3 regions of the Saccharopolyspora sp. 7B genome follow, and region 3 is predicted to be linked to each of the others. Evidence: riboswitches for the same ligand, from Rfam matches in the RefSeq annotation. Region 3 holds a riboswitch; each other region holds the start of a gene.

Region 1 (9,881 bases), on a different contig from region 3:
ATGGCCGCGGCGTCGACCTGGTGGTGGATCCGGTCGGCGGCCGCACCTTGGAGAGCAGCGTGGCCGCGCTGGCCTACCGGGGCCGGATCAGCTGGGTCGGCCAGGCCGGGCGGGAGCCGAACCCGCCGCGGCTGGATCCGCTGATGTTCAAGAGCGCCTCGCTCAACGGCGTCTACTTCGGCGGCGAGATGGCGCACGACCCCGCCCGCACCCGCGCGCTGATCGAACGCCTCATCGCCCGGGTCGCCGCGGGCGAGCTGACCGTGGTCGTCGACCGCGAGTTCCCGCTCGCCGAAGCGGCCGAGGCGCACCGCCACATCGAGGGCCGCGGCGCCTTCGGCCGGGTCCTGCTCATCCCCTGAACCGCGAGCTCCGGGGCGGCGCTCCCGTGAGGGGATCCCCCGTCCGGCCGAACGAGCCCCGAGACCGGCCGCGGGTGGTTCCTAGGGTCGCGGGCGGCAGAGCGGCAGAGCGCCGCTCGCACGTGATCCTCGTGGAGAAGGTGTTGTTGATGCGGTTCCGCAAGAGCATGGCTGCGATGGTCCTCTGCGCCACCGGCGCCGGTGCCTCCCTGATGGGCGCGGGTACCGCGCTCGCCTGGCACAACGAGGTCCTCGGGGAGTACGGGACGTTCGAGAACTGCAGCAAGCACTTGGACGAGGTCGTGTCGCGGCCGGACGTCGGCGGCGCCGAGTGCGCTCCGGACGGGCAGATGGTCGGCTCGGTCCGCTGATCGGCGGCGGTTCCCGGGTGCGCGGCGCGTACCCGCGGAGTACCGACGAGGCCGGTCCCGTTCCCCGCGGGGGACGGGACCGCCCGATGCCGGATCTCCGGCCCCGGATTCTTCCGCCCTGCTGGACGCGATCGCGGAAAGGCGCGGGATTCCCGCCGGCTTGATGGGCAAAAGAAAAACCCCAGGCCGTGTGACCTGGGGTTTCTGTGCGCCAACAGGGACTCGAACCCCGAACCCGCTGATTAAGAGTCAGCTGCTCTGCCAGTTGAGCTATTGGCGCTTGGTGTTCACCAGGTTTTCGTTCTTGCCGTCTCCCTGGCGACGAAAGAAACTTTAGCACCCCGTTCCGGGGGGTGAATCGGGGGGTGCCGTTCGGGGTGCGCGGTGGCGTTTCAGCCGGTCGGCGGGGTCCGATGTGGCTGGACGAGCAACCGAGGAGGGTCGTCGTCCGTCTCCCGGGTGAAGATCCGCGGTTGACTCTTCGTGCAGGGCTGGTCGTCGGCCACACGGTCGGGGGGCTGATGCACACTGTTCTCAGGCGGATGTGGGGATCGGATCGAACGGACAGTCACGCATGAAGCTGTGTCTTAACTCTGTCGGGAGAGTTCTGGGGGCGTCGTCTCGTGCGGTGCCGGCCGTGGTCGTGGCGTTGGTGGGGATGCTCCTCGCGTCGTGCACGGGTGGCGGGGCGAGCAGCCCGGCCCCGCCGCCACCGCCGCCCGCGTCGGCCAGGTTCGATCCGGCGAACGGCGCCCAGCGGATCTCGCCGACCGCGCCCGTCACGGCCACCGCCGTCGACGGCCGGATCACCGCCGCCGAACTGGTGAACCAGGACGGCAAGCCGGTGGCGAACACCGTCGCACCGGACGGCGCGAGCTGGTCCGCCTCCGAGCCGCTCGGCTACGGCAAGACCTACACGGCGAAGCTCACCCTGCAGGGCGCGGCAGGCGCCCCGGTCGTCCAGGAATCCACGTTCAGCACCGTCGATCCCGAGAACCAGACCTACGTGTCGATGAACCCGCTCGACGGGGAGACCGTCGGCGTCGGCCAGCCGCTCGCGTTCTACTTCTCCGAGAACGCGCCCGCCCCGGACAAGGCCAAGGCCGAAGAAGCCATCCGCATCCAGACGGAACCGGCCGTGGAAGGCGCCTTCTACTGGTTCGACGACCGCGAGGTGCACTGGCGCCCCCAGGAGTACTGGAAGCCCGGCACGAAGATCACGATCAACGCGGACGTCTACGGCAAGGACCTCGGCAACGGCTCCTGGGGCGAGGAGAGCCGCAACGCCACCATCACCATCGGCGACGCCGTCGTGCTCCGCGCCGACGGCTCCAGCCACACCATGTCCGTCGAGGTCAACGGGGCTACCCGGCGCACCATGCCGGTGTCGCTCGGCAAGCCGGCGTGGCCGTCGAACAACGGCGTGCACGTGGTCACCGAGCACCACGCCACGAAGATCATGGACTCGTCGAGCTACGGCCTGGACGTCGACGACGGCGGCTACCGCACCGAGGTGAAGTGGGCGGTGCGCATCTCCAACGGCGGTGAGTTCCTGCACGCGGCCCCGTGGTCGGTCGCCCAGCAGGGCAGCAGCAACGTCAGCCACGGCTGCATCAACATGAGCGACGCCAACGCCAAGTGGGTCTACGACCTGCTCAAGAAGGGCGACGTCGTGGAGATCACGAACTCCGGCGGGCCGAATCTGCGGTCCTGGGACGGCTTCGGCGACTGGCAGGTCCCCTGGGCCGAATGGACCGCCGGGAACCGGTGATCCTCGGTGGTCGCTCGTCCTGCTTTCCGGGGCGGGTGGCGGTATCTCAGCGGCCCCCTCGCTGCGGGCTCGTGCGCGCAGGTGGCTCTCCGCCACAGGCCGTCCTCGCGAGGGGCCCGCTGAGAACCCGCGGGTGGTCCCGTTGCGTGCGTGGTCGCCGCTCATCGGCTTCGCCGCGGACGGGAAAAGGCGGCGGTCCGCCTCGGGTTTCCGCCCCCTGCAATGCGAAAGGCCCGCTCCGCGAACGGAGGGGCCCTTTTCCCGCGGGGTGAGTGACGGGATTCGAACCCGCGACTCCTGGGACCACAACCCAGTGCTCTACCTACTGAGCTACACCCACCGCAGCTTCCGGCCAGCCGGTGTTCTCGGCTTTCCGGAGCAACACGAATATCCTAGCGTGCGCTGCGGAGCGGGCTGCGACCGGGCTCCCGGCCGCGCATCACCGCTGGTCGGGGCTGCGGCCGGTGCCCGCGGGGCCGCGCCCGTCCAGCAGGTCCGCGGCGACGGCCTGGGCCTGCTCGGTGGTCGGTCCCGGCTCGGCCACGAACGCCGTCCGGCGGTAGTACGCGAGTTCCCTGATGGACTCCCGCACGTCGGCGAGCGCGCGGTGCGCGAGGCCCTTCTCCGGCTGCGCGTAGTAGATCCGCGGGAACCAGCGCCTGCACAGCTCCTTGATGGAGGACACGTCCACCATGCGGTAGTGCAGGTGCGCGTCCAGCGCGGGCATGTCGCGGGCGATGAACCCGCGGTCGGTGGCGATGGAGTTGCCCGCCAGCGGTGCCGAGACGGTGTCCGGCACGTGCTCGCGGATGTAGTCCAGGACGCGTTGTTCGGCCTCGGCCGTGGTGACCGCGGAGCGCCGCACCTCCTCGGTCAGCCCGGAACGCGCGTGCATCTCCCGCACCACGTCGGGCATCGCCGACAGCGCCTCGTCCGGGGCGTGGATCACGATGTCCACGCCCTCGCCGAGGATGTTGAGGTCGGCATCGGTGACCAGGGCGGCGATCTCGATCAGGGCGTCCGAACCCAGGTCGAGACCGGTCATTTCACAGTCGATCCACACTAGACGGTCGTTCACCTCACCGAGCCTAACGCGGTGCGACCGGGCGCCGGGATCGCACCGGCGCCGCGGAGATCACCGTTCGGTATCGGCGGAACCCTCGCGCAGCCGCGCGGGCACGACCTTGCCGGTGGCGTTGCGCGGCAGTTCCGGCAGGAAGACGACGTCGCGGGGCAGCGCGAAACCGGGCAGCGCGGGCCGGACCCGTTCCCGCACGGCCTCGGCGTCCAGCTCGGCGCCGTCGACGAGCACCACGTACGCGGCGAGGCGCTGGCCGAACTCGGCGTCGTCCACGCCGATCACGGCGACCTCGGAGACCTCCGGCAGGGTGGCGATCGCGTCCTCGGTCTCCTTCGGGTACACGTTCTCGCCGCCCGAGACGATCATGTCGTCCTCGCGCCCCACCACCTGCAGCCGGCCGGCCTCGTCGATGCGGCCCAGGTCACCGGTGGCGAGCATGCCGTCCCGGACCTCCTTGCCGCCGCCGCCGGTGTAGCCCTCGAAGAGCATGTCGTTGCGCACGAAGATCCGCCCGGTCTCGCCGTCGGGCACCTTCGCGCCCCGCTCGTCGAGGATCTTCACGCTGGTGCCGCGCGGCGGGCGGCCCGCTGTGCCGGGCGCTTCGGCGAGTTCGCGCGGGGTGGCGATGCTCACCCAGGACGCTTCGGTGGAGCCGTAGAAGTTGTAGAGGACCTCGCCGAACACCCGCTGGAACCGGGTGGCGAGGTCGGCGGGCAGCGCCGAACCGCTGGCGGCCACGATCCGCAGCGAGGAGGTGTCGTAGGGCTCGATCGCCTCCCGCGGCAGGTCCAGGATGCGCTGCAGCATCACCGGAACCACGAACAGCGCGGTGGCGCGGTGCCGCTGCACGGCGGCGAGCGCCTGCTGCGGTTCGAACTTGCGGCGCAGCACGAGGGTGGCGCCGATGGCCGAGCCGAGCTGGAACGCGGCGAGCCCCCAGGTGTGGAAGATCGGCGCCGCCAGCATGATCCGCTCACCGGCGCGCAGCGGCATCCGCGACATGATCGTGGCGGCGGGCCCGACCCCGGGCGGCGCGGGCCTGCGGGCGCCCTTCGGCGTGCCGGTGGTGCCGGAGGTGAGCACGATGACCCGCGCGTGCCGGGGACGGCGCGGGAGGGTGCCGGTGGCGGAGCTGCCGATGAGGTGCTCCAGGGTGGCCTTGCGAGTGGTGCCCTCGGTCCAGGCGAGCACCACGTCCAGTTCCAGGTCGGGCAGCGCCTCGACGAATTCGACGTCGGCGATCAGCAGGTCGGCCCGCTGCTCGTCGAGCACGGTGCGCATCTGGTGCGGGCGCAGGCCGGTGTTGAGCAGCACCACGTCGGAGCCGATCTTGCCGCAGGCCACGATGGTCTCGACGAGCCCGTGGTGGTTGCGGCACAGCACCGCGACCCGGCTGGTGTCCCGGATGCCGCGGGCGCGCAGCCCGCGGGCGAGGCGGGTGGTGCGCTGCTCCAGTTCGAGGAAGCTCAGCGCGCCGCGCTCGTCGATCACGGCGGGCCGGTCGGGATGCCGGATCGCGGCGACGGCGTAGCCGAGCGCGGGGGTGACGCCCCAGCGCCGCCAGGCGAAGACGATGCGCAGCAGCTTGTCCGGGCGCATCGGGCGGACGACGCCCTGCCTGATCAGCAGCCACAGCGTCTGCAGCGTCGGGGCCAGCCGGTCCGCCCCGGCCTGGACGGCCGCCTTCGCCGCTTCGCCTCGTGTCCGTCCCGCCGGCCGTCGCCACATCGCCACGCGTCTCCTCCGATTTAGCTACTCATCGGTAGATAATGCCTCGGGGGGCGACGCGGGGGAAGGGTTCACCGGTCCGAAATGGTGTGTTCCGGTGCCGCCGCGGCCACCACGGCCTCCCGGATCGCGGCCCGCAGGCGACCCGCCTCCAATGGTGCCAGCACCGCCGTCTCCCCGGGCGGAGCGACGACCACGACGTTGCCCTGGTTCACGTACACCGCCATGTTCCGCCGCCTGCCCGCCACATCGCGGCAGCTCACCTGCCACTTCTCGTCGTCAGCCACGTGGCCTCCCTCCCTGGGGGAACGCTCGTCCGGTGCGTCCTCCACTGGTAAGACGACTCAGGATCACGGACGTGACGGGTGTTCGCCTGATTAATCTTGGAATTCCACCGGCTCGTGCCCGCGGGGTTCCACCACCGGGTGAGCGCTGCTGGGAGACTGCGATCATGGCTGGATACGACGGGATGCTGTGGCGCACCCTGCACCGCGTGCTGCTGGTCCTCGCGGTCGGCGTGCTGGGCCTGCTGCTCGGCCTCGGGCACGAGCCGAGCCGGGCCGACTCGCTGTTCGGCGTGCTCGTCGTGGCGCTCGTGGCGCTACCGGTGTGGATCACGTTCCAGCGGATGACGCCGGTCGCCCGCGGGAACCTGCGGGCGCTGCCGCGGCACCGGCCGCTGATGACCGCGATGATCGGGCTGCTGGGCCTGGTGGCGCTGTTCGTGCTCGGCTGGACGATCGCCAACGCGCTGTTCCCCGGCACGCTCGCCCCGCTCGCGCTGGCGCTGGTCGGCGTGGTGCTGGCGGCGTTGGTCGCGCTGCTGAACCGGGTGCTGTGACATCGCTTCCCCGCGGCCCCGGACGCCGGGGCCGCGCGAGGAAGCGGCAGGTCAGACCGGGCGGACCGTCAGCGCGCCCGGCTCGGCGGTGAACGTCAGCGCGCCCTCGAAGTCGGCGATGGGCAGCTCGTCGCGCACCAGGCGGTGCGGCGCGTCAGCCGTCTCCACCCGCACTTCGGTGGCGGCGAAGGTCTGCTCGGCGAAGTCCGGGCCCGCGAGCCGGACCTCCAGCCGCTGCTCCCGCAGGGTGACCACCGCGGAACCGCCGGGCACCGAGATCGGCTCGCCGTCGGCGGTGACGATCAGGCTGCCCTGGCCCTCGGTCTCCGGGCGCACCGCCACGTGCGAGAGGGCGACGTCGCGCCGGTCCTCGGCGGCGGTGACGCCGATGACGTCCCGCGAGTCCTGCCCGGCCTCCTCGTCGCCGCGCACCGCCAGCAGCGGGGCGCGCAGCTTCGCGGCCAGCCGGTACGGCTGCCAGGAACCGGCGCCGATCAGGTTCACCACCGACGTGATCTCGCTGTCCGCGAGCAGCCGCTCGCTGCCCACGGCCGGGGTGATCTCGATGGCCGCCACCCCGCGCTCCTCCAGCAGGTCGCGCAGCGCCTTGGCGCGCAGCCTGCTGTTGCGGTCGAACCCGCGGGTGATGGCGACGGCTCCGGACGTCCCGCCCTGCGCTGCGGCGTCGGCGAGACCGGCCAGCGGAGCCCATACCTCCGCCGGATCCGGCCGGGCGGAGCGGCGGGAACGGGCGGTCTGGGGGGCGTCGGCAGTGGTGTCCATTGCGTCAACTTTAATCCGCCACGCAGGGTCGCCTCACTAGGCGATCAGCCCTGAGCGGTGTGACTTCCCTCGCCCTAGGCGTCCCAGGTGGTGACCACGAGATCGCCGTCACGCGCGAGCTGTTCGTCGACCGCCTGCTCGCACTCCGCGCAACGCTCCGTGATGCGGCGGCTCGACGGTTCCTTGGTGGCGGGCCACGTCTCGTGCGGGAGCTTGATCGTCGCATCGCACAGGGTCTGCACCGGATCACCGGCCGGTCTGGCGCCCGGGCGCACCGTGATCGCGTGCCGGACCCGCTTGCCCGCTCCGACGATCCACCACACGTGCTCTTGATCGGGGAACATTGCCGTCCCACCCCCATACCTGTCAGGACGACCCGCGGGCGCGCAGTTCGTCCGGCTTCGGTCCACTGGCCGGATCTCGAACTCTAGACGGAACGATCAGCGCGCACGTTGCATTCGCGTGGCGGGAGTGACCGGCGGTTGCGCTGCTCCGATCGTGTGAGAGCGGCTGTTCGGCGGAGCGGTCTCGACTCGCCGCTGACCCGGTGCTGGGCCGCCCGAACCAGGGCGCCGGGCGCGGAACCCGCTTGTGGTGAGAAGGATCACCGCCCATGCTGGGCGCGTCGAGCGAGCGGAACCCGGAGGCGCACCCCGTGACGGACCTGCACTTCCCGCGTCCGCACGACGATCCGCGGGAGCCCGGTTCCCTCGCCCGCTGGCTGGTACCCGACGGCGCCCGGGTGCGCAGCGGAGCCCCGGTGGCCGAGGTGGTGACCGACGGCGCCCCGCGCACGGTGCGTGCCCCGGCGAGCGGAACGCTGTGGCGGCAGGGCAGGGCGGGGGAGCGGTTCACCGCGGGCGCGATCATCGGCCTCGTCGAGTGAGTCCGCGGCTTGACGCCCGTTGCTAGGTTGGGGCCAGTGACGCGGGGTGCCCGGACGGCCGGGCTGAGAGCAGACCCGTCGAACCTGACCTAGTTCGTGCTAGCGGAGGGACGTCACCGACGTGACCACTCGTGCTGCCCTGCCCGGATCCGACCGGGTCCCGAACGTGCTCTCGATCGCGGGGACCGATCCCAGCGGCGGAGCCGGCATCCAAGCGGACCTGAAGGCCTTCTCCGCGAACGGCGCCTACGGCATGTCCGCGGTGACCGCGCTGGTCGCGCAGACCACCACCGGTGTCGCCGAGGTCCGCGAGGTGCCGCCGGAGTTCGTCACCGCCCAGCTCACGACGCTGCTCGACGACGTCCGGGTGGACGCGGTGAAGATCGGGATGCTGGCGAACGCCGAGGTGATCCGCGCGGTCGTCGCCGTGCTGGACCGCTACGCCCCGCCGCACGTGGTGCTGGACCCGGTGATGGTCGCGAAGAGCGGCCACCGGCTGCTCGCCGACGAAGCGGTCGCGGTGCTGCGCGACGAGCTGCTGCCGCGCGTCGACCTGATCACCCCGAACCTGCCGGAAGCGGCGGACCTGCTGGGCGAGCCGGAGATCACCGGCTCGGCCGAGATGGCCGCGCAGGCGCAGCGGCTCGCCGACCTGGGCGCGAAGCAGGTGCTGCTCAAGGGCGGGCACCTGCGCGCGGAACCCGCCAGCGCCGACCTGTTCCGCGGCGACGGCGAGGTGCGGTGGCTGCGCAGCGAGCGGATCGACACCGCGAACGACCACGGCACCGGCTGCACGCTGTCCGCGGCGATCGCGGCGCTGCGTCCCCGCAGGCCCGACTGGGCGACCGCCGTGCGGGATGGCAAGGACTACCTGACCGGGGCGCTGCGGGCCGCGGAGCGCCTCGACGTGGGCCGCGGGCACGGGCCCGTGCATCACTTCCACCGCTGGTGGTGAGATCGGAGGGACGAAGGTCATGAGCAGGTTGCCCGATCCGCCCGCGGGCGGTTTCTGCGCCCGCGCCTGGGAACGCACCGCCGAGCTGCAGCGGGCCGTGGTGGCGCACCCGTTCAACGCGGCGCTCACCGACGGCACCCTCGACCGGGAGCGGTTCGCGTTCTACATCGTGCAGGACGCCCGCTACCTGATCGCGTTCGCGCAGGCGCTGTCGGCGGCCGCGACCCGGTCCGAGGATCCGGCGGACGCGGCGTTCCTCGCGGGGGCCGCGCGGGGCGCGCTGGTGGAGGAGCGCCGGTTGCACGCGGGCTACGTCGAGGAGTTCGGGCTCTCCGCGGACGACCTGGCGGGGGTGGCGACCTCGCCGTCGTGCACCGCCTACACCTCGTTCCTGCGGGCGAGCGCGCTGGTCGACCCCTACCCGGTGCTGCTGGCGGCGGTGCTGCCGTGCTTCTGGGTGTACCAGCACGTGGGCAGTGAGATCCTCGCCGCCGTCGGCGACGTGTCGGCGCACCCGTACCGGCGGTGGATCGAGACCTACGCCGACGAGGAGTTCGCCGAAGCGGTGCTGGCGGCCCGCGAGCTCACCGACCGGGCGGCCGCGGCCGCCGACGAGCCGGTGCGGGAGCGGATGCTGGCCGCGTTCGCGCGTGCCACCGAGTACGAGTGGATGTTCTGGGACGGCGCGTGGCGCCTGGAGCGGTGGCCGACGGCGCAGTGGCTCCCGGCGTGAGAAGTCGTTGCGGCGGCACGGTTTCCGCGCTGCGGCGAATACCCGGACCCGATCACCCTCCGCGACGTGCCCTGCGGCGCGGCGGGGGCGGTGACGCGGGTGGTCAGCCGCGGTGCGGGCGCTCGCGGGAAGCGTGATCAGGAGCACTTTCGAGCGGTGTTAACGAACACCCTCAGCCACGACGATGAGGCTCACGACACGTTCGTTCGGCGTGTTCGGTCGTGGGAGGTCCGCCTCCCACCGCGCGGGGTTCGGTGGCCTTGAGTACGGGGACTTCAATTCTGATCATGCTGGCGGGGATGCTGGTGCCGGTGCTGGCCGCAGCCCCCTTCTACATCGCCGACCGCCGGGCGGACGCCGAGTCCGCCCA
Region 2 (9,881 bases), on a different contig from region 3:
GTCGAGGACTAGGACCGCGCCGAGCGGCCGCGAAACCCGCCCCGAGCAGGCCGTGCGCGGCGGGCAACGCTGCTAGCGTGCCGAAATGGCCGCCAACGGGACCGTCCTGGTCATCGGAGCCGGGGTGATCGGGCTCAGCACCGCCGTGATCCTCGCCGAATCCGGCGTGCCGGTGCGCGTGCGCACCGACGAGCCACCCGCCGACACCACCTCCGCCGTCGCCGGCGCGATCTGGGGGCCGGCGCTGCTGCAACCCGCCGACCGGGTGCGCCGGTGGGTCGCCGACACCTACCGCGCGCTGGTCGAACTGGCCGCCGACGACACCAGCGGAGTGCACCTCGCCACCGGGCGGATGGCCGCCCGCGTCGACCTCGGCGACCAGCTGCCGCCCGAAGCGCTGCTGCTGCCCGACCTGCGCCGCTGCACCCCGGACGAGCTGCCCGCCGGGTTCCGCAGCGGCTACCGGGCGACGCTCCCGCTGATCGACATGCCGCGCTACCTCGAACACCTCACCGGGAGACTGCTCGCCGCCGGCGGCGAACTGCTGATCAGCCCGGTGTCCTCGCTGGCCGACGCCGCGGCCGAAGCGGACCGCATCGTCAACTGCACCGGGGTCGGCGCGCACGAGCTCGTCGGCGACCCCGGCGTGCGGCCCGTGCGGGGGCAGCACGTCCTCGTCCGCAACCCCGGCATCAGCGAGTACTTCGTCGAAGTCGGCGCCGGACCCGAGTTCACCTCGTACGTCCCGCACGGCGACCAAGTCGTGCTCGGCGGCGTCGCGGGCGAGCACGACTGGTCCCGCGCACACGACCGCGACGACAGCGCCGCCGTGCTGCGCCGCTGCGCGCAGGTCGAACCGCTGCTCGCCGGCGCCGAAGTCCTCGGCGAGACCGTCGGACTGCGCCCCGGGCGCGACGCCGTGCGGCTCGAAACCGAACGGTTCGGCGGCGCCACCGTCGTGCACGACTACGGGCACTCCGGCTGCGGGGTGTCGCTGTCCTGGGGCTGCGCCGCCGAAGCCGCCGGGCTCGTCCTCGGCCGACCGGTGCGCTGACCGGCTCACGTCAACGCGTCGACCACCCCGTCGATCTCCTCCGCCAGCGTGAAGTCCTTCGCGGTGAGGCCACCCGCCGAATGCGTCGAGAGGGCGAACACGACGGTGCGCCAGCGGATGTCCAGATCCGGGTGGTGGTTCTCGCTCTCCGCGATCTCCGCGACCCGGTTCACCGCCTGGATGGCCTGCGGGAAGCTCGCGAACTCCACGCTCCGCACGATCGTGGTGCCGTCCTGGGCCCACTCCGGTAGCCGGGACAGCGATTCGGCGACCTGGGTGTCGTTCAGCAGTTCGGTCATGCCCACATGGTGGTCGTCGGACGGCCGGAACGCGACCGTCGACCCCCGGCTCGGTGGCGGCACGTAGACTGCCGGTCGCCACGGGAGTCCAGCGCGCTGGGCTGAGAGGAGGGGCGCATCCCCTCGACCGTCCGCACCTGAACCGGATCATGCCGGCGCAGGGAGGTGTCGCGATCAGCTCGAGTTCGCACGCGTGGCCGAGACCGGTGTGCTACTCGGGAGGACCGTTGAACCCCTTACTGCGCTGGGCCGCGGCACTCGCCGCCGCCGCGCTCACCACCGGATGTTCGCTCATCGGGAGCTCCGGCGATGACACCGCGGCGCGCACCGTCACCCTCGTCGCGCACGACTCGTTCGTCGCCGACCCGGCGCTGCTCGCCGACTTCGAGAAGCGCAGCGGCATCCACCTGGAGATCCGCAACAGCGGTGACGCCGGAGAGCTGACCAACAAGTTGGCGCTGTCCAAGGCGGCACCGCTCGGCGACGTCGCCTACGGCGTGGACTCCACCTTCGCCTCCCGCGCGCTGCGCGCCGACGTGTTCGCCCCGTACCGGCCCGCCGCCGCCGACCGCGGACCGCAGCGCTACGCCCAGGACCAGCAGAACCGGCTCACCGCCGTCGACGTCGCCGACGTGTGCCTCAACATCGACACCGCCTGGTTCGCCGCGCACCGGCTGCCGGAGCCGACGACGCTGCGCGACCTCACCGATCCCCGCTACCGGGACCTGACCTCGATGCCGGACCCGACGACGTCCTCCCCTGGATTGGCGTTCCTGCTCGGCACCATCGACGCCTTCGGCGAGCCCGGTTGGCAGGACTACTGGCGCGCCCTCGACGCCAACGGCGTGCGGCTGTCCTCCGGCTGGGAAGAGGCCTACAACCAGGACTTCTCCGGTTCCACCGGCCAGGGGCCGCGACCGATCGTGCTGTCCTACGCGTCCTCGCCCGCCGCCGAGGTCGACGAGAACGGTGCGCCGCGCACCAAGGCCCTGCTCGACACCTGCTACCGGCAGGTCGAGTACGCGGGCGTGCTCACCGGCGCGAAGGACCCGCAGGCGGCGCGGGAAGTGGTGGACTTCCTGCTCTCGCCCGAGTTCCAAGGTCAGGTCGCCGACCAGATGTACGTGTACCCCGCGGTCGACGGGGTGCCGCTGCCCGAAGGCTGGGCGGCCAGCGCGCCGCTGCCGTCGCGGCCCGCGGAACTGCCCGCCGACGAGGTGGAGAACAACCGGGACCGGTGGGTCGAGCAGTGGCGGACGCTGGTCCGGGGATGACCGGCGAACTCCGCCGCCGGGTTCCGGTGGCGCTGGCCGCGGCGGTCGTCCTCGGCTTCCTCGGGGTCTTCTTCGCCTGGCCCGTCGCGGCGATCATCGGGCTGGGCGTGCGCGGCGACGTCGGAGCGGTGCTCGCCGAGCCGGCCACTTGGCGGCTCGTCGGCTTCACCCTCGGGCAGGCCGCCGCGTCCACCGCGGTCGCGCTGCTCTGCGGGCTGCCGCTCGCCTACGTGCTCGCCAGGCTCGTCCTGCCCGGCACAGGGCTGCTGCGGGTCGCGGTGACCGTGCCGTTCGTGCTGCCGACGATCGTCGTGGGCATGGCCTTCCGCGCGTTGTTCGGCGCCGACGGGGGAGTGCTGCCGATCGTGCTGGCCAACGCGTTCTTCAACGTCGCCGTCGTCGCGCGCACCGTCAGCGGGTTGTGGGGGCACCTGGACCGGCGGATGGAGGACGCCGCCCGATCGCTGGGAGCCGGGCGGCTGCGCACCTTCACCTCGGTGACGCTGCCCGCGCTGCTGCCCGCGCTCGGATCGGCGGCGGCCGTCGTGTTCCTGTTCAGCGCCACCAGCTTCGGGGTGGTGCTGGTGCTCGGCGGCGGTCGGCTGCGCACCCTGGAGACGGAGATCTACCTGCGCACCGTGCAGCTGCTGGACCTGCCCGGCGCCGCGGCGCTGTCCCTGCTGCAGCTGGTCGCCGTCGTCGCCGCCCTGCTCGTGGCCACCATCGCGCGCCGCCGTCGGGAGACCGCGCTGCGGCTGCGCGCGCCCGCGACCACCGCCCGGCCGCCGCAAGGCGCCGAGTGGTGGATCGTCGGGCTCGCCGGTGCGGTGCTGTGCGGGCTGCTCGCGCCGATCGTCTCCCTGCTGGCGCGGTCGGTGTCCACCAGGGACGGGTGGGGGCTCGCGGGCTACCGCGCGCTGCTGGGCACCGGGCAGCCCGGGACCCTGGAGGTCACCGGGCTCGAAGCCGCGCTGAACTCGGTGCGCACCGCGGTCGACGCCACCTGGATGGCGCTGCTGCTCGGGCTGCTCGCCTCGTTCGTGCTCGTCGCCGTGCGCCGCAGGTTCGTCGCGGAGAGCCTCGACCTCGCGCTGATGCTGCCGCTGGGGGTGTCCGCGGTGACGGTCGGCTTCGGCTACCTGATCACGCTCGGCTCGCTGCCCGGCGAGCTGCGCACCTCGCCGCTGCTCGTGCCGTTCGCGCAGGCCCTGGTGGTGACACCGCTGGTGATCCGCACCGTGCTGCCGGTGCTGCGGGCCATCGACGACCGGCTGCGGCAGGCCGCGGCGACGCTCGGCGCCGGGCCGTGGCGGGTGCGGCGCGAGATCGACTTCCCGCTCGCGGTGCGTTCCGTGCTGGCCGCCGCCGGGTTCGGGTTCGTCGTGGCGCTCGGGGAGTTCGGCGCCACCAGCTTCCTCGCCAGGCCCGATGCGCCGACGCTGCCGGTGGCCATTGCGCGGCTGCTCGGCAGGCCGGGCGAACTCAACTCGCAACTCGCCTACGCCGCCTGCGCGCTGCTGATGGTCGTCACCGTGCTCGGCGTGGTGCTCATCGAGCGGCTGCGGGTGGGCACCGACGCCGTGGAGGACTTCTGATGGGGCTGGAAGTGCAAGGGCTCACCGTCCGCTTCGGCGGCACCACGGTGGTGCGCGACGTGCGGCTCTCCGTGCTGGACGGCGAAGTGCTGGCGCTGCTCGGACCGTCCGGCTGCGGGAAGTCGACCCTGCTGCGAGCGGTCGCCGGGCTCGAACGGCCCACCGCGGGCGAGGTGCGGTGGAACGGGCGGGACCTCGCCTCGGTGCCGGTGCACCACCGCCGGTTCGGGCTGGTCTTCCAGGACGGGCAGCTGTTCCCGCACCGGAACGTGGCGGGCAACGTGGCGTTCGGGCCGCGGATGCGCGGCGTCGGCGGTGCGGAGCGAACGGCGCGCGTCGCCGAGCTGCTGGAGCTGGTCGGGCTGGCCGGCTACGAGGACCGCCGGGTCACCGACCTGTCCGGAGGCGAGGCGCAGCGGGTCGCGCTGGCCCGCGCGCTCGCCGCCGATCCGGAGCTCCTGCTGCTGGACGAACCGCTCTCCGCGCTGGACCGGATGCTGCGGGAACGGCTCGCGGTGGACCTGGCGGCGCTGCTCGGCCGCGGCGACTCGACCGCACTCGTCGTCACGCACGACCACGACGAGGCGTTCACCCTCGCCGACCGGGTCGCCGTGATGTCCCGCGGCACGATCTTGCAAGCCGACACTCCCGACCTGTTGTGGCGGCACCCGGCGGACGAGGAGGTGGCCGCGTTCCTCGGCTGCACCACGTTCCTGCCCGCGGAGGTCCGCGACGGCGTGGCGACGTGCGCGCTGGGCACCGTCGACGTGACCGCGAAGGACGGTCCGGCGCGGCTCGGGCTGCGCGCCGCCGGAGTTCGCGCCCGGGGCACCCGGCCCGGAAATCCCGGTGCGACGGGCCCGCTGGGGGAGGTGCGGGAACGGGTGCACCGGCACGACCACGTCCGGCTCGCGGTCGCCGTACCGGAACTCGGTCAGGTGGAGGCCGTCGCGCACATCGCCGACGCCCCCGCGGTCGGCGACGAGGTCGGACTGCGCCTCGACCCCGACGGCGTCGCGCTCGTCGGTGGCGACTGACCGAGCCGGGTCGCCCCGGCCTCGCGCGCCCGATGGGGTACGCGCACCGGCGCGGTGGTCCCCGGTCGTGGACCCACCGTGCCGGCCCCGCCCGGGTCAGACGTCCCGGGTGACCATGCGCAGCACCGTCGCCGAGAGGCCGATGGCCAGGTAGCACCCTGCGCGCAGCAGTCCCGTGGACAACGTGTCCGTGAAGATCGGATCCCGCAGCACGTCGATCACGGCCGACCAGTCGGTGGTGATCAGCAGCGGACGCATCCACTCCAGCGAAGGCACGGTCCCCAGCACGCCGAACACGATCAGCCCCGCCATCGTCCCGGTCATCACCACCAGCGGGTGCTCGGTCAACGAGGACAGCGCCAATGCCACCGCCCCGACCGCAGCCATCTGCGCCGCGCACCACAGCACCGCCAGCAGGATGCGCACCAGCGCCGCCCCGATCGACAGCGTGGTGCCGGACAACGTCACCAGGCCGTCACCGCCGACGATGATCAAACCGGTGAGCAGGCCGCTGACCGCCAGCACGAGCACCGACAGCAGCACCATCAGCAGCACGCCCGCCGCTTTCACCCCCACCAAGCGGACCCGGCCGATCGGCGCGATCAGCAGCCCTCGCAGCGTGCCGTGCGAAGCCTCGCCCGCGATCGCGTCCGCCGCGACCATCGCCACCACCAGCGGCAGCAGCATCGTCTGCGCCAGCACGATGCTCGCCACCGGCAGCACCAGCCCGTTGCCCGCGACCGCGCTCAACACCGACGGCCCGCCACCACCACCGGGCCCGCCGGTCAACGCGATGCCCACGCCGATCAGCACTGGCAGCCCCGCCAGCATCAGCAGTGCGAGCAGGTTCCGCGGTCGCCGCAGCACCCAGCGGAACTCCGCGAACAGCACCCGCCCCAGCGGTGCTGAGCGGCGCGCCTTCGGCGCCTCGGCCACCTCGGCCGGTGCGGTGGCGGTCATGATTCCTCCTCGGTGAGCCGGGCGAACAGGTCTTCCAGGCCCGCACGTCCGCGTCGTGCCTCGTGCACCCCGACTTCGGCGCGGACCAGCGTCGCCACCACTTCTGGAGCGTCCACTTCGGACAGCTCCACGCGCAGCGCGCCCTGCTCCGCCCGGGCGGAGATCCCGCTGTCCCGCAGCGCGTCCAGCCCGGCATCGAGGTCCGGGGTGGAGATCATCAGGTGCGGTCCGCCCGATTCCAGCAGGCTCGCCAGCTCGCCTTGCGCGACCAGCGTGCCCCGGTGCAGCACCGCCACGTGAGTGCAGGTCGCCTCCACCTCGGACAGCAGGTGCGAGGACACCAGCACGGTCGTGCCGACGGCGTGCAGCTCGGCGATGATCTGGCGGATCTCCCTGGTGCCCGCCGGGTCCAGCCCGTTGGTGGGCTCGTCGAGCACCACCAGTTCCCGCGGCACCAGCAGGGCCGCGGCCAACCCCAGCCGTTGCTTCATGCCCAGCGAGTAGCCGCGGAACCGGCGGCCCGCGGCGGCCGTCAGCCCGACGCGGTGCAGCGCTCCGTCCACCGCCGCCCGGATGTCGGCACCCGCCAGGTCGGGCTCCATCGCGGCGCACCGCAGCAGGTTCTCCCGGCCGGACAGGAACGGGTGGAAGCCCGGTCCCTCGACGAGCGCCCCGACGCGGGGCAGCACCCGGTCAGCTTCGTCCGGCAGCGCGCGACCCAGCAGTTCGACCGAGCCCGCCGTGGGCCTGATCAAGCCCAGCAGCATCCGGATCGTGGTGGTCTTGCCGGATCCGTTCGGCCCCAGCACCCCGACCACCGCGCCGCGGGGAACGGCGAGGTCGATGCCCGCGACGGCCACGGTGTCGCCGTAGGTCTTGCGCAGGCCGGAGGTCCGCGCGGCGTACACCTCGACCGCGGGGGGGGGGGGGGGGGCCGCCCCCGCCTGCTCGGCCTGTTCGGCCACTCCGGTCATCACGGAGTCCCGACCGCGGTGGTGAGCACCTGCTCGGGAACCGCACCGGCCGCGACGCGGCCGTCGGAGGTGACCAGGGCGGACCCGACCTTCGTGCTGATCAGCCAGCCGTCGCCCCACGGTCCGCTGACCGGCTTGCCCAGCTGCTGCGCCAGCGCCTGCGGGTTCGCCCGCTCACCACCGCGCTGCCCGTCCTCGCCGCGCGGCGACTCGGCCCGCTCCGGCTGCTGCGGCAGGTGCGCGACGAGCACCGTGTCCCAGCCGTCGCCGACGACGGTCGGGTGCTGCCCGGCGTGCTCCGGACGGCCCTCCGGCCGGGCTTCCCGGCGGTGCCGATCCCCGGCCGGGGCCTCTTCGACCTTCGTGCCGGCCGGTGGGGTGAAGCGGAACATCGCCGGGTCCGGCTGGGACAGGTCCAGTTCGGAGAACCCGGCGCGCAGCGCCGGTTCGTCCGAGCCGTTGGTCAGCACGGTGACCTCCAGCGGCGAGCGGGTCTCCGCGTCCACCGCCAGCCGGACCTCCCGCAGCACGGTGCGCTCGGTCGGCTTCGGTGTCAGCACGAGCTCGTAGGCGTCCCGGCCCGCGACGGTCGCGGTGCCGTCCACGGCGACGTCGCTGGTCTGCCGCAGCTGTTCGACGATGCTCCGGGAGAGCGCCGCCGGGTCCTGGTCCGCCGCACCGCGGCCGTGGCCGAGCGGGCCGCGAGCATCCTCGTCCCCCGCGTTCGCGGGCTTGGTGGCCCGGGTCGCGGTGCGGGATTCCGAGTCCCACTTCCACAGCGCGGTCCCGTCGTCGACGACGGTCACCTCGCCGGAGGACGAGGGCAGCGCGGCGCGCTTGTGCCCCTGCCCGTCGTTCCACACCCGGAGCGTGCTGGTCCCGTCGCCCAACATCGAGCCGGCGCCGCCGTCGACGCCGGGCAGCGCCGGGAGGCCGAGCGCGTTGTCCACCCGCACCGTTCCGGTCAGCGCCGGGGTAGTCGAGGTCAGCACCGATTCCACCAGCGCTTCGGGCGCGACCGGCGGCAGCTGCGGGTCCTCGTCCGCGCCGGCAGGCAGGCTCAGCGCGGTGAGGCCGAGCAACCCGGCCAGCCCGCCCGCCGACGCGGCGACTACGACGTTCCTGCGTTTCATGCGGTCCTCCTGGTGATCCGATCCGCTGCCCCGAGCGTGATCCCGCGCAGCTGAGATGGTCCTGAGAGCGGTCCGATCGAGCTGAGAAGGATCTCAGGGGTGGCTGCGCGCGGTGGTGCGGCGACGGCATGCTGAGCAGATGCAGCCGCGGGTGTTGGTGGTCGACGACGAACCGGGAGTCCGGACCGCGCTGCGGCGCGGCCTGACCGCCGAGGGCATGGAGGTCGCGGTCGCGGTCGAGGGAGTGGAGGCGTTGCGGCTCGCCGCCACCGGGTCCTTCGACGTCGTGGTGCTGGACGTGATGCTCCCCGGCCTGTCCGGGTACCGCGTGCTGGAGCGCCTGCGCGGCCAGGGGATCACGACCCCGGTCCTGCTGCTGTCCGCGAAGGACGGCGAGGTCGATCAAGCCGACGGGCTGGACCTCGGTGCCGACGGCTACTTGGTCAAGCCGTTCTCCTTCCTGGTGCTGACCGCGCAGGTCCGGGCCCTGGCACGTCGCGGCGAGAGCTCCGCGCGGCACGCCAGGTTGCGCGTGGGCGAGCTGGAGATCGACCGCGATGCCCGTGAGGTGAGCTGGGCCGGATCACCGGTGGCGCTCTCCCCGCGCGAGTACGGGTTGCTGGTCGCGCTGGCGAGCCGTCCGGGCACCGTGGTGCCCAAGGAGGACCTGCTGCGCCAGGTGTGGGGCGCGGACCAGTTCGTCACCCGCAACGTGGTCGAGGTCTACGTCGGTTACCTGCGGCGCAAGCTCACCGCGGCGGGCGCCGGGCACCTGGTGCGCACGGTCCGCGGCCACGGTTACCAGGTCAGCGTCGAACCGGACCAGGACGAGGTCGCCGCCGCCGAACCGACGAAGCCACGCGGTGGGGACGGTTCCCGGTGAACTGGTCGCCCCTGCGGCGGCTGCGGACGTGGTGGTCGCGCCGCACCCTCCGGTTCCGGACCAGCGCGGTCGCGACGGCGGTGGCCCTCGTCGGGTTCGGCGTGCTCGCGCACTTCGGCGTCGGCTTGATGAGCTGGCTGCTCGTCGAATCCGTGGACGCGGAGTTGAACGGCAAGGTCGAGGTCGCGGCGCGGCAGGTCGCCACCGGGACACCGCCGCGCGAGGTGGCGGGCGGTGAGGTCCGGGTGCTGGACACCTCGGGCGTCCCGGTCGATTCCCTGCCGGACCCGCGGCTGGGGCGGTCGAACATCAGCGAGCTCAAGAGCGGCGAGGGCGTCGTCGAGTGGTCCGCGGACGGCCCGGCCCGAGGCCTCTACCGCTGGGTCGGGACCGTGGTGCCCGACCCGGCGGGCGATCCGCGGCTGGTGCTGGGCGGCGCGCACCTGATCGGCCATTCCGACACGGTGCGCTCGGCGGGCCGCGCCCTGGCGCTCGGCTCGATCATCGCCGCGGGTGCTGTCGGCGTCGCGACCTGGTTGGTGGTGCGCCGGTCGCTGCGCCCGGTGGAGCGGATGCGGGTGGCCGCGGTGCGGTTGCCGGAGGGGCGTCGACTGCCGGTGCCGGCGGCCGACGACGAGCTGCGCGCGCTCGCGGAAGCGCTCAACGAGATGC
Region 3 (9,881 bases):
GCGCGCCGCGGCGCGGAACACGCCGCTGGCGTCCGATGTGGACCTGGCGGCGGTGGCGGCGGAGCTGGACGGCTACTCGGCGGCGGACTGCGCGGCGCTGGTGCGGGAATCGGCGCTGAGCGCGATGCGCGAATCGCTCAGCGCCACCGAGGTGACGGCCGCGCACCTGGCGGCCGCCCGCCGCGCCGTGCGCCCCTCGCTGGACCCGGCTCAGCTGGCGTCCCTGGCGGCCTACGCCGAGCGCCGCGGCTGACGCGGCACGGCCCGCCGGGGCGGGCGGGCCGTGCTCCGCGCGCTACTTGCCCTTCGGCATGCCCTGGTAGTCGTTCGTGATGATCGCTATGACGCCGGGGCTCGCGGGGGCGAGGCCGTCGAAGCGCGGTTCGGCGCGGGCCTGGAACGCGGCGGCGATCTCCTTCGCCTGCGCCTCCTCCGGCGTGCCCGGCCGGTAGTACACCGTGGTGGTGGGGATGACGCCCTGCGAGTAGTTGCCGACCTCCGGCACCTCGTAGCCGGCGCCGCGGAACTCGTCCGCGGCCCGGTGCGCCAAGCCCTTGATGGTGCTGTTGTTGTAGACCCGCACCACGATCCGCTGCCGCGCGTGGTCCGACCCGGTCGAGTCCGACCCCGGCGAGTCCGGGCGCGGCTGGTTCGCGGGCGGCACCTGCGGTTCCGGGTCGGGCGTCTGCGGCGGCTCCTCCGCGGCGGGCGGCGGTTCGGCGGCCGACGAGGTGGGCGGCTGCGCGGCACTCGTCGGGGCGGGCGGCAGCGGCGGCAGCGGCGCCGAGGTCTGCTGCTGGTCCACCGGCGGCGCGGCCGCGTCGTCGTCGGACCCGCCGGAGACCAGCGTCGTCAGGCCGATCACGGCCGATAGCGCGCCCGCGCCGATGAGGGCGATACCGCCGATCTTCGCGGCGGACGGGCTGGTCGGGGGTTCCCCGGAAGTCATCAGTGCCACTCGATTCCCAGTCGGCGGGCCTGCCGGGCGCGCTGCCGACTCGCCCGCACCTTGCGCAAACGTTTGATCAGCATCGGATCGGCCCGGACGGCCGCCGGATCGTCCAGCAGATCGTTCAGCACCTGGTGGTACCGGGTGCCGGACATGTCGAACAGCTCGCGGATGGCCCGTTCCTTGCCGCCGGCGCCCTTCCACCACTGCCGCTCGAACGCGAGGATGCTCAGCTCGCGGTCGCCGAGCTCCTGCCCCGCCGCGGGCTCCGGAGCGTCCGAAGTGGACTCATCGGGGGGGATGCGCGGCAGCGGCTCGGTGGGCGGGTCGACCGTCCGCAGGTGCCTGCCGGACGCGGGTTCGCCCACCGCCGCGCGACCCTCGGTACGCGCCAGTTCCTCGCACTGCCGGGCTATCTCGTGCACGGTCAGCATCTGGGCGGCGTCCATCTGGCTCCTCGCGTCGCGATCCGGGGATCCCCGCGTTCGCCGAATCACACGGGTGTGATTCCGGGCCCATTACATCACGCGCGCCCGCCCGCCGTGCGCGGCCAACACGCCCTCCGCGGAGATCCGCGGGCACCTCGGCGAAGATCACTCCGACGGGCGGCGCCCAGCCGAGCGCAGCCACTCCCGAGGCGGTCCGGAGACGGCAACCGATACCCTCCGCCGCATGGCTGTTCACCCGATCCGCATCGTGGGCGACCCGGTGCTGCACCACCCCACGCGCCCCGTCGAGCGGTTCGACGACGCGCTGCGCACCCTCGTCGAGGACATGTTCGAGACGAACACCGCCGCGAACGGCGCCGGGCTGGCGGCCACCCAGATCGGCGTGGACCTGCGGGTCTTCGTCTACGACTGCCCCGACGACGAGGGGGTCCGGCACCGCGGCGTCGTGGTCAACCCGGTGCTGGAGACCAGCGAGATCCCGCAGACCATGCCCGACCCCGAGGACGACTGGGAGGGCTGCCTGTCCGTCCCCGGCGAAGCGTTCCCCACCGGCCGGGCGAGCTGGGCGAAGGTCACCGGCTTCGACGTGGACGGCGCGCCGGTCGAGGTGGAGGGCACCGGGTTCTTCGCCCGCTGCCTGCAGCACGAGACCGACCACCTGGACGGGCACCTCTACCTGACCCGGCTCGTCGGGCGGAACGCGCGGGCCGCGAAGAAGGCCGTCAAGCGCAACGGCTGGGGAGTCCCCGGCCTCTCCTGGGACCCGGCGGTCGAAGGCGATCCGTTCGCTGAGGAGGATTGAGCTCCTCCCGTTCCGCAGGGGGTGGGTGGCGGGTGGTCCGGTTGATCGGGTGGTCGTCAGCTCAGCGGCTTCGCCGCTGACAGGAAAGAGTCGCGAACCCGTCGCGCGAGGTCGGGTCGGGTGGGGCCGGTCAGCGGGGGAAGGCCTCGGTTTCCAGGGTGACGGTGAACGGGGCGGGCAGGTCGAGCGGTTTGCCGAACGGGACCGAGTGCGATTCGCGGTAGGCCTCTCGCCGTCCGGCTCGGAGAACAGGGTGATCGTGGGCCAACGCGGCGCGAAGCGGTCGATGAGCAAGTAGAACGGGATGCCGGCCTGGGCGTACGCACGGAGCTTGGTCGTCCGGTCGGTGTCGGCATTGCTCTTCGAGGTGATCTCGACCGAGAGCAGCGCGTCCTCCCCCGGGAGCACGACCGCTGGAGTCATCCGCTCGCGGAGCACGACGAGGAGATCGGGCACCACGATCCGCGAGCTCGACGGCAGGGCGATGCCCTGGGTCTGCAGGACCTCCCAATCGTCGGGCAACGCCCGCACCAACGCCTTGTTCACGCGGCTGCCGATGAGGTCGTGGTTCTGGTCCGGCGGCGGGGACATCACGATCCTCTCTTCGATGATCTCCGCGCGCCAACCTTCGGGAAGATCGAGGCCGTTCCAGACCTCGACGAACGTCTCCCAGGACGATTCCTGGAGCACCGGGGCAGCACTCGCAGCGCGGTCACCTCCTGTGCCGGTGTTGTCACGCACCGCATCCTCCCGGTCTGACAAGGTTTCGTTTTCCCTGCTAGACAGCCTAGTGTCGATCAGCTTCGCCGTCACCGGCACGAACCGGGACTTGGCAGGGCGGCATCACGGGGCTAGCCTCGGCGCCGACAACTGATCGCGGGAGCTCGCACCGGAAGCGGGCTGAGAGGGCGGCTGGATCATCCGATCCGGGGCCGCCGACCGCCCGAACCTGACCGGATAATGCCGGCGTAGGGAGTGAACGGCCGTGGCCGACGTGCGTCCTGAACCGTCCTCTGTGGACTCCGATTCCCCTGGTGTGACCACCGGACCGATCAGCGGGTCCCGCAAGGTGCACCGCGAGGTCGGCGACCTGCGGGTGCCCGCCCGCCGCATCGAGCTCAGCAACGGCGAGCACCTCGACGTCTACGACACCTCCGGGCCCTACACCGACGACGCCGCCACCATCGACGTGCACGCGGGCCTGCCCCGCACCCGCGACGGCTGGCACCGCGAGCACCCCACCCAGCTGGCCGCCGCCAAGGCCGGGGTGATCACCCGCGAGATGGAGTTCGTCGCCGCCCGCGAGGACCTGCCCGCCGAGTTCGTCCGCGACGAGATCGCCCGCGGCCGCGCGGTGCTGCCCGCCAGCCACCGCCACCCCGAGAGCGAACCGATGATCATCGGGAAGAAGTTCCTGGTGAAGGTGAACGCGAACATCGGGAACTCCGCGGTGACCTCCTCGGTGCCCGAAGAGGTCGAGAAGATGGTGTGGGCCACTCGCTGGGGCGCCGACACGATCATGGACCTGTCCACCGGCAAGCGGATCCACGAGACCCGCGAGCGCATCCTGCGCAACTCGCCGGTGCCGGTCGGCACGGTGCCGATCTACCAGGCGCTGGAGAAGGTGAACGGCGACCCGGCGAAGCTCACCTGGGAGATCTACCGGGACACCGTGGTCGAGCAGTGCGAGCAGGGCGTGGACTACATGACCGTGCACGCCGGGGTGCTGCTGCGGTACGTGCCGCTGACCGCGCAGCGCGTCACCGGGATCGTCTCCCGCGGCGGTTCGATCATGGCCGCCTGGTGCCTGGCGCACCACCGGGAGAGCTTCCTGTACGAGCACTTCTCCGAGCTGTGCGAGATCCTCCGCGAGTACGACGTCACCTTCTCGCTCGGCGACGGGCTGCGGCCCGGCTCCATCGCCGACGCCAACGACCGCGCCCAGTTCGCCGAGCTGGAGACCCTCGGCGAGCTCACCGGGATCGCCCGGGCGCACGACGTGCAGGTGATGATCGAAGGTCCCGGGCACGTGCCGATGCACAAGATCGCGGAGAACGTGCGGCTGGAGGAGGAGCTGTGCGACGAGGCGCCGTTCTACACCCTCGGCCCGCTCACCACGGACATCGCGCCCGCCTACGACCACATCACCTCCGGCATCGGCGCGGCGATGATCGCGCAGGCCGGGACCGCGATGCTCTGCTACGTCACGCCCAAGGAGCACCTCGGGCTGCCGGACCGGGACGACGTGAAGACCGGCGTGATCACCTACAAGATCGCCGCGCACGCCGGTGACCTCGCCAAGGGGCACCCGCGGGCGCAGGAGTGGGACGACGCGCTGTCCCGGGCCCGCTTCGAGTTCCGCTGGACCGACCAGTTCAACCTGGCGCTCGACCCGGACACCGCGAAGGCGTACCACGACCAGACGCTGCCCGCAGAACCCGCGAAGACCGCGCACTTCTGCTCGATGTGCGGGCCGAAGTTCTGCTCCATGAAGATCACCCAGGACGTCCGCGACTACGCCAAGGAGCACGGCCTCACCAGCGTCGAGGCGATCGAGGAAGGCATGCGGGAGAAGTCCGAGGAGTTCACCGGTTCCGGCGGCGAGGTCTACCTCCCCATCGTGAGCTGATCGGGATGACGGACGCGGTGGGCGGCGCTCCGGTGTTTCGCATCGGCAGGTTCCGCACGGGCCGGATCGACGGCGGGACGGGGTCGTAGCATGGGCCGGATGCACGAGACACCCGGCCACCTGCGACGACCCGCGCACGACACGGCCCCGCCGACGGCGCTGACCATCGCCGGGTCGGACTCGGGCGGCAGCGCGGGGATGCACGCCGACCTGCGGGCGTTCTTCTCCTGCGGGGTGCACGGCATGACGGCCGTGACCGCGGTGACCGTGCAGAACACCGTCGGCGTCACCGGGCTGGTGGAGATCCCGCCGGAGACGGTCGCCGCGCAGATCGGCGCCGTCGCCACCGACATCGGGGTGGACGCGGCGAAGACCGGGGTGCTGTCCTCGGCCGCGACCATCGAAGCGGTGCTCGCCGCCTGCGACGAGCACGGCATCGGCCGCGGCCGGCGCACCCCGTTCGTCGTGGACCCGGTCGCCGCTTCCCGCAGCGGAGAACCGCTGCTGCGCCCGGACGCGCTGGACGCGCTGCGCGACGAGGCCTTCCCGCGGGCGACGCTGGTGACGCCGAACCTGGACGAGGTGCGGCTGCTCACCGGCATCGACGCGCGCAGCCGGGACGACCTGCTGGACGCGGCGAAGGCCGTGCACGACTTCGGACCGGACTGGGTGCTGATCAAGAGCGGGCACCTGCTGGACGACCCGGAGTGCGTGGACCTGCTGTTCGACGGCACCGACGCGATCCAGCTGCCCGGGCCGCGCTACTCGACGGTGCACACGCACGGGGCGGGCGACGTGTTCGCCTCCGCGATCACCGCGGCGCTGGCGAAGGGCGCGTCGATGCCGGACGCGGTCGCCGCGGGCAAGCGGTTCGTGACGCGCAGCGTGGAGCACGCCTACCCCCTCGGCGCCGGCGTCGGGCCGGTGTCGACGTTCTGGCGGGTGAGCCCGCGCTCGTTGTGAGCGGGGCGTCCCCGGCCGCCGGAGCGCGCTGGGTACCGTCGCCGTCGGAGCAGCCGCCCGCGGCACCCGCGGCCGCGAACGGCCCAGCGGACACGCCACGAACGGGCTTGAGATACCGAATCGGGTGATTTTCGCCCGCGCGGGTAACTCACAAGGCGGGTCACGTCGACATAGAGCGTGAGGCTCGCAGCCCCCGCCGCGCTCCCGAGCGACGGCGCCGCGTGCGCTGCGCCCGTCCCGCACAGGCAACGAGAACGTCAGGAGCGAAGCGCCGCCGTGGCAGCACCCGGGTGGACGACCATGAAGGACCGGCTCCTCGCCGGGCTCAACACCGAGGCCGGCGCCCCCGACCTCCGACGACGCCAGTACGCGATGGCGGTGCTGGTCACCGCGGTGGTCGCCACCGCCGTCGGCTGGCTGCTGGACCTGCGCACCCCCGCGCTCATCGGCGGGCTCACCGCGGTGTTCGCGCTGGTCGCCGCGGGCGGGCAATCGCTGCGCTCCGACCTGCACCGGTTCTCCTGGTTCGGACCGGCGCTGGTGCTGGTCGTGGCGGTGGGGCCGCTGCTCCGCGAGATTCCGGTGCTGGCCGGGCTGCTGGTGGCGGCCGTCGTGTTCGGCTCCGGCATGCTGCCCGCCCTCGGCGAGCAGTACCGGGTCAGCGGCCAGACCTTCGCCGCGGCCACCCTCGTGTCCACCACCACCGGCATCGGATCCGGCGAACCCGCCTGGATGCTGTTCCTGTCCACCGGGGCGGGTGCGGTGTTCGCCCTGGTGCTGCGGGTGCTCATCGGCATCGGCGATCCGACCCGCGCCACCCGGCACGCCGTGGCCCGGACCCTGCTCGAACCCGGGCCGGGCGTGCTGGAGATCGCCGCGAGCGCCTGGCGCGCCGACGGGTCGAGCACCTGGCTCGGGCAGGTCCTCGCCGGGGCGGCCCGGTTCCGCGCCGCCCGTGAAACGCTGCTCGCCCAAGCCCAGCGGGCCGACCGGATCGAAGCGGAACGGCTGCACCGCATCGTCGTCGAAGCGGACCTGGTCGCCGCCGAACTCGCCCGCGCGGTGCGCTCCCGCGCCTGCACCGGGCTGCCCGCGATGGCCCGCGTCGACCCGGCGCAGGCCGTCGTCGCCGCGGGCGGCAGGCAGGACCTGCCCGAAGCGGTGCGCGGCATGAACGAAGGGCTCGACCGGATCCGCGGCGCCGTCGTGCAGCGCACCGAGGTCGCGGCCAGCCCGCCCGCGCCCGGTGGCCGCCGCCAGCGCGCCATCGGCGGCGTCAAGGCGCACCTGTCGCTGCGGTCCTCGCTGTTCCGGCACGCGCTGCGCTGCACGCTGGCCGTCGCCGTCGGCATGGTGATCGTGCTGCTGCTGGACGACCCGTCCGCGTCCACGCTGCTGCTGGCGCTGTACGTGGTGCTGGCGCCCGCGGCGCGGGACAGCATGAACGGCGCGCTGGAGCGCACCGGCGGCGCGGTGCTCGGCGTGGTGGTGCTGGCCGCGCTGATCACCCTGCTGCCCGGGGTGTACCTGCTGGTGCCGGTGATCGTCGTCGGCATGCTGCTCGGGGTGGAGCGGCTGCGCACCGACTACCAGGTGCTGCTGAGCTCGCTGATCGCGGTGACCGTGATCGACCAGGCGATGCGGCTGGACCGGCCGCTCGCGAACATCGCGATCAGCTTCGCGTCCAACACGGCCGTCGGCGCGGCCATCGCGCTCGGCGTCGGCTACATCAGCTTCATCGTGCTGCCCAGCAGCATGGTGCCGGACGTGCGCGGGGCCATCCGCTCCACCGTGTGGTCGGTGTCCGAGCTGCTGCGCAGCGTGCGGGCCGCCGGGCAGGGCCACGAGGTGCGCGCCGCCATGCAATCCGCGCACGTGCTGGCGCTGCGGCGCACCCAGGACCTGCTGGGCATGCCCGCGCTGCTGGACGAACCGGACTCGGACGAGGACCCGCAGACCACGCGGGCCGCGGCGATCGCGCTGGACGCGCTGCGCCAGGACGTGGCGACGCTGGCGTTCCGGCCCGAGGGCGAACTCGCCGTGGCGGTGCCCGCGCTCAAGGCGGTGGACCAGCTGCTCAGCGGGCGGAGCAACCCGAAGATCCCGGACATCCAGTCCGCCGGGGCGCCCGCGACGGAACTGCTGGCCAGCTCGCTGGTGGAGAACGCGCTGCACGCGCGCTCGGCGATCGACCAGACCCTCGGCAACGAGCCGTGGAAGAGCTACACGATCAACTTCGTGCGGACCGAACGGCTCCGCATCCGCTGATCACCGGGTGACCGGCCCGCCCGCTCTGGCGGGCCGGTTCAGCCCGGCGGCCTGGTTCAGCCCGGCGGGCCGGTTCAGCCCGGCAAGCCGGTTCAGCCCAGCAGGCCGGGGCTGGAGGCCTTCGCCCAGAAGCGCTGCGGGATGCGTCCCGCGCCGACCGCGAGGCGGCCCGCTTCGACGGCGGCGCGCATCGCGGCGGCCATCCGCTCCGGGTCCTGGGCCCGGGTGACGGCGCTGGCCAGCAGCACCGCGTCGCAGCCCAGCTCCATCGCCAGCGCCGCGTCGGAGGCGGTGCCGATGCCCGCGTCGAGCACGACCGGCACCGACGCCCGGGACACGATCATCTCGATGTTGTGCGGGTTCCGGATGCCCAGCCCGGTGCCGATCGGCGAGCCCAGCGGCATCACCGCCGCGCAGCCCACGTCCTCCAGCCGCGTCGCCAGCACCGGGTCGTCGTTGGTGTAGGCCAGCACCACGAAGCCCTGGTCGACGAGCTGCTCGGCCGCGTCCAGCAGCTCCACCGGGTCCGGCAGCAGCGTGTCCTCGTCGGCCACCACCTCCAGCTTCACCCAGTTCGTCCCCAGCGCTTCCCTGGCGAGCTGCGCGGTGAGCACCGCCTCCGCCGCCGTGCGGCAGCCCGCGGTGTTCGGCAGCGCCTCGATGCCGAGCCGGTGCAGCAGGTCCAGCACGCCGGTGCGGCCCCCGGCGTCGGCGCGGCGCATCGCCACCGTGGTCAGCTCGGTGCCGGAGGCCAGCAGCGCCCGCTCCAGCACCGACAGGTTCGCCGCTCCCCCGGTCCCCGTGATCAGCCGGGAGCCGAACTCCCGGCCCGCGATCACCAGCGCGTCGTCCACGTCAGCCCCCCTGCACCGCGGTGAGCACTTCGACGGCCGCCCCGTCGCGGAGTTCCGTCGCCTGCCAGTTCGCCCTGGGCACCACGGTCCCGTCCACGGCGACGGCCACACCGCGCTCGGGCACGCCGAACTCGGCGAGCACCGCCGCCAGCGTCGCATCCACCTGCACGGGACGTTCCGCCCCGTTGATCACCACTTGCACGGTCGACCTCCTCCGTCGCCTGCGGGAACCGGTCCGGCGACCGGTGGTTCGCGGCCCGACAGCTCCGCCAGCACCGCGTCCGCGGTGATCGGCGCGAGCAGGAACCCGTTGCGGTGGTGGCCGGTCGCGGCCAGCACCCCCGGCTCCAGTTCGCCGATCACCGGCAGGTTGTCGTGCGTGCCGGGCCGCAGCCCGGCGACGGCTTCGAGCAGCTCGTACTCGGCGATGCCCGGCAGCACTCGTTCCGCGTCGGCCAGCAGGTCGCGGACGCCGCCGGCGGTGACGGTCTCGTCGAACCCGGCGTCGTGCTGGGTGGCGCCGACGACGAGCCCGCCGTCGTCGCGCGGGACCAGGTAGACCTGCCTGCCGCGCACCGGGCCGCGCACGGTGCGCGCGGGCGGGGGCAGCGCGGTGGGGCGCGCCCGCAGCCGCAGCACCTCGCCCTTGACCGGGCGGATCCGGCCGGTGAGCGCCGGGTGCAGCTCGCCGGAGCGGGCACCGGCGGCGATCACCGCGACGTCGCAGCGCAGGGTCCGTTCGGCGAGCTCCACCTCGCCCGGCCGCACCCGCCGCGCCGCCCCGGCGCGGAACCGGACGCCCGCCGCCTCCGCCGCGGCCCGCAGCGCGGCCAGCGCCAGCCGGTTGTCCACCGCCAGATCGCCGGGCACCTCCAGGCCGCGCCGCACCGCGGGCCCCAGCGAGGGTTCGAGGCGGCGCACCTCCCGGCCGCCGAGCCGGGTGACGGTGCGCCCCAGCGAGGCGAGG

Evidence for each region. Region 3 has a riboswitch for thiamine pyrophosphate ahead of thiC (phosphomethylpyrimidine synthase ThiC). Riboswitches for the same ligand answer to the same signal wherever they lie in the genome.
Region 1: it holds a riboswitch for thiamine pyrophosphate, as region 3 does, so the genes downstream of both, thiD (bifunctional hydroxymethylpyrimidine kinase/phosphomethylpyrimidine kinase) here and thiC (phosphomethylpyrimidine synthase ThiC) in region 3, are expected to answer to the same signal.
Region 2: it holds a riboswitch for thiamine pyrophosphate, as region 3 does, so the genes downstream of both, LCD33_RS07180 (thiamine ABC transporter substrate binding subunit) here and thiC (phosphomethylpyrimidine synthase ThiC) in region 3, are expected to answer to the same signal.

Annotation. Positions count from the first base shown of each region.
Region 1 covers NZ_JAIUKC010000194.1:1,784-11,664, reverse strand. The annotation lists gene LCD33_RS25515 (zinc-binding dehydrogenase) at 1-362, shown strand, start outside; gene LCD33_RS25510 (hypothetical protein) at 512-733, shown strand; tRNA gene LCD33_RS25505 (tRNA-Lys) at 941-1,013, opposite strand; gene LCD33_RS25500 (Ig-like domain-containing protein) at 1,362-2,504, shown strand; tRNA gene LCD33_RS25495 (tRNA-His) at 2,772-2,844, opposite strand; gene orn (oligoribonuclease) at 2,944-3,582, opposite strand; gene LCD33_RS25485 (AMP-binding protein) at 3,640-5,313, opposite strand; gene LCD33_RS25480 (hypothetical protein) at 5,385-5,600, opposite strand; gene LCD33_RS25475 (hypothetical protein) at 5,765-6,154, shown strand; gene LCD33_RS25470 (hypothetical protein) at 6,206-6,937, opposite strand; gene LCD33_RS25465 (hypothetical protein) at 7,012-7,281, opposite strand; gene LCD33_RS25460 (lipoyl domain-containing protein) at 7,551-7,823, shown strand; TPP riboswitch at 7,856-7,951, shown strand; gene thiD (bifunctional hydroxymethylpyrimidine kinase/phosphomethylpyrimidine kinase) at 7,945-8,778, shown strand; gene LCD33_RS25450 (TenA family protein) at 8,798-9,511, shown strand; gene LCD33_RS25445 (hypothetical protein) at 9,766-9,881, shown strand, end outside.
Region 2 covers NZ_JAIUKC010000035.1:11,481-21,361, forward strand. The annotation lists gene LCD33_RS07170 (FAD-dependent oxidoreductase) at 86-1,054, shown strand; gene LCD33_RS07175 (4a-hydroxytetrahydrobiopterin dehydratase) at 1,060-1,353, opposite strand; TPP riboswitch at 1,424-1,534, shown strand; gene LCD33_RS07180 (thiamine ABC transporter substrate binding subunit) at 1,581-2,627, shown strand; gene LCD33_RS07185 (iron ABC transporter permease) at 2,624-4,222, shown strand; gene LCD33_RS07190 (ABC transporter ATP-binding protein) at 4,222-5,259, shown strand; gene LCD33_RS07195 (ABC transporter permease) at 5,356-6,219, opposite strand; gene LCD33_RS07200 (ABC transporter ATP-binding protein) at 6,216-7,193, opposite strand; gene LCD33_RS07205 (outer membrane lipoprotein carrier protein LolA) at 7,193-8,326, opposite strand; gene LCD33_RS07210 (response regulator transcription factor) at 8,466-9,209, shown strand; gene LCD33_RS07215 (cell wall metabolism sensor histidine kinase WalK) at 9,206-9,881, shown strand, end outside.
Region 3 covers NZ_JAIUKC010000158.1:1,397-11,277, reverse strand. The annotation lists gene LCD33_RS22660 (AAA family ATPase) at 1-253, shown strand, start outside; gene LCD33_RS22655 (LytR C-terminal domain-containing protein) at 296-949, opposite strand; gene LCD33_RS22650 (DUF3263 domain-containing protein) at 949-1,251, opposite strand; gene LCD33_RS22645 (peptide deformylase) at 1,622-2,200, shown strand; partial or broken gene LCD33_RS29655 (Uma2 family endonuclease) at 2,480-2,791, opposite strand; TPP riboswitch at 3,067-3,192, shown strand; gene thiC (phosphomethylpyrimidine synthase ThiC) at 3,186-4,829, shown strand; gene thiD (bifunctional hydroxymethylpyrimidine kinase/phosphomethylpyrimidine kinase) at 4,929-5,792, shown strand; gene LCD33_RS22625 (FUSC family protein) at 6,069-8,060, shown strand; gene LCD33_RS22620 (thiazole synthase) at 8,153-8,914, opposite strand; gene thiS (sulfur carrier protein ThiS) at 8,916-9,116, opposite strand; gene thiO (glycine oxidase ThiO) at 9,104-9,881, opposite strand, start outside.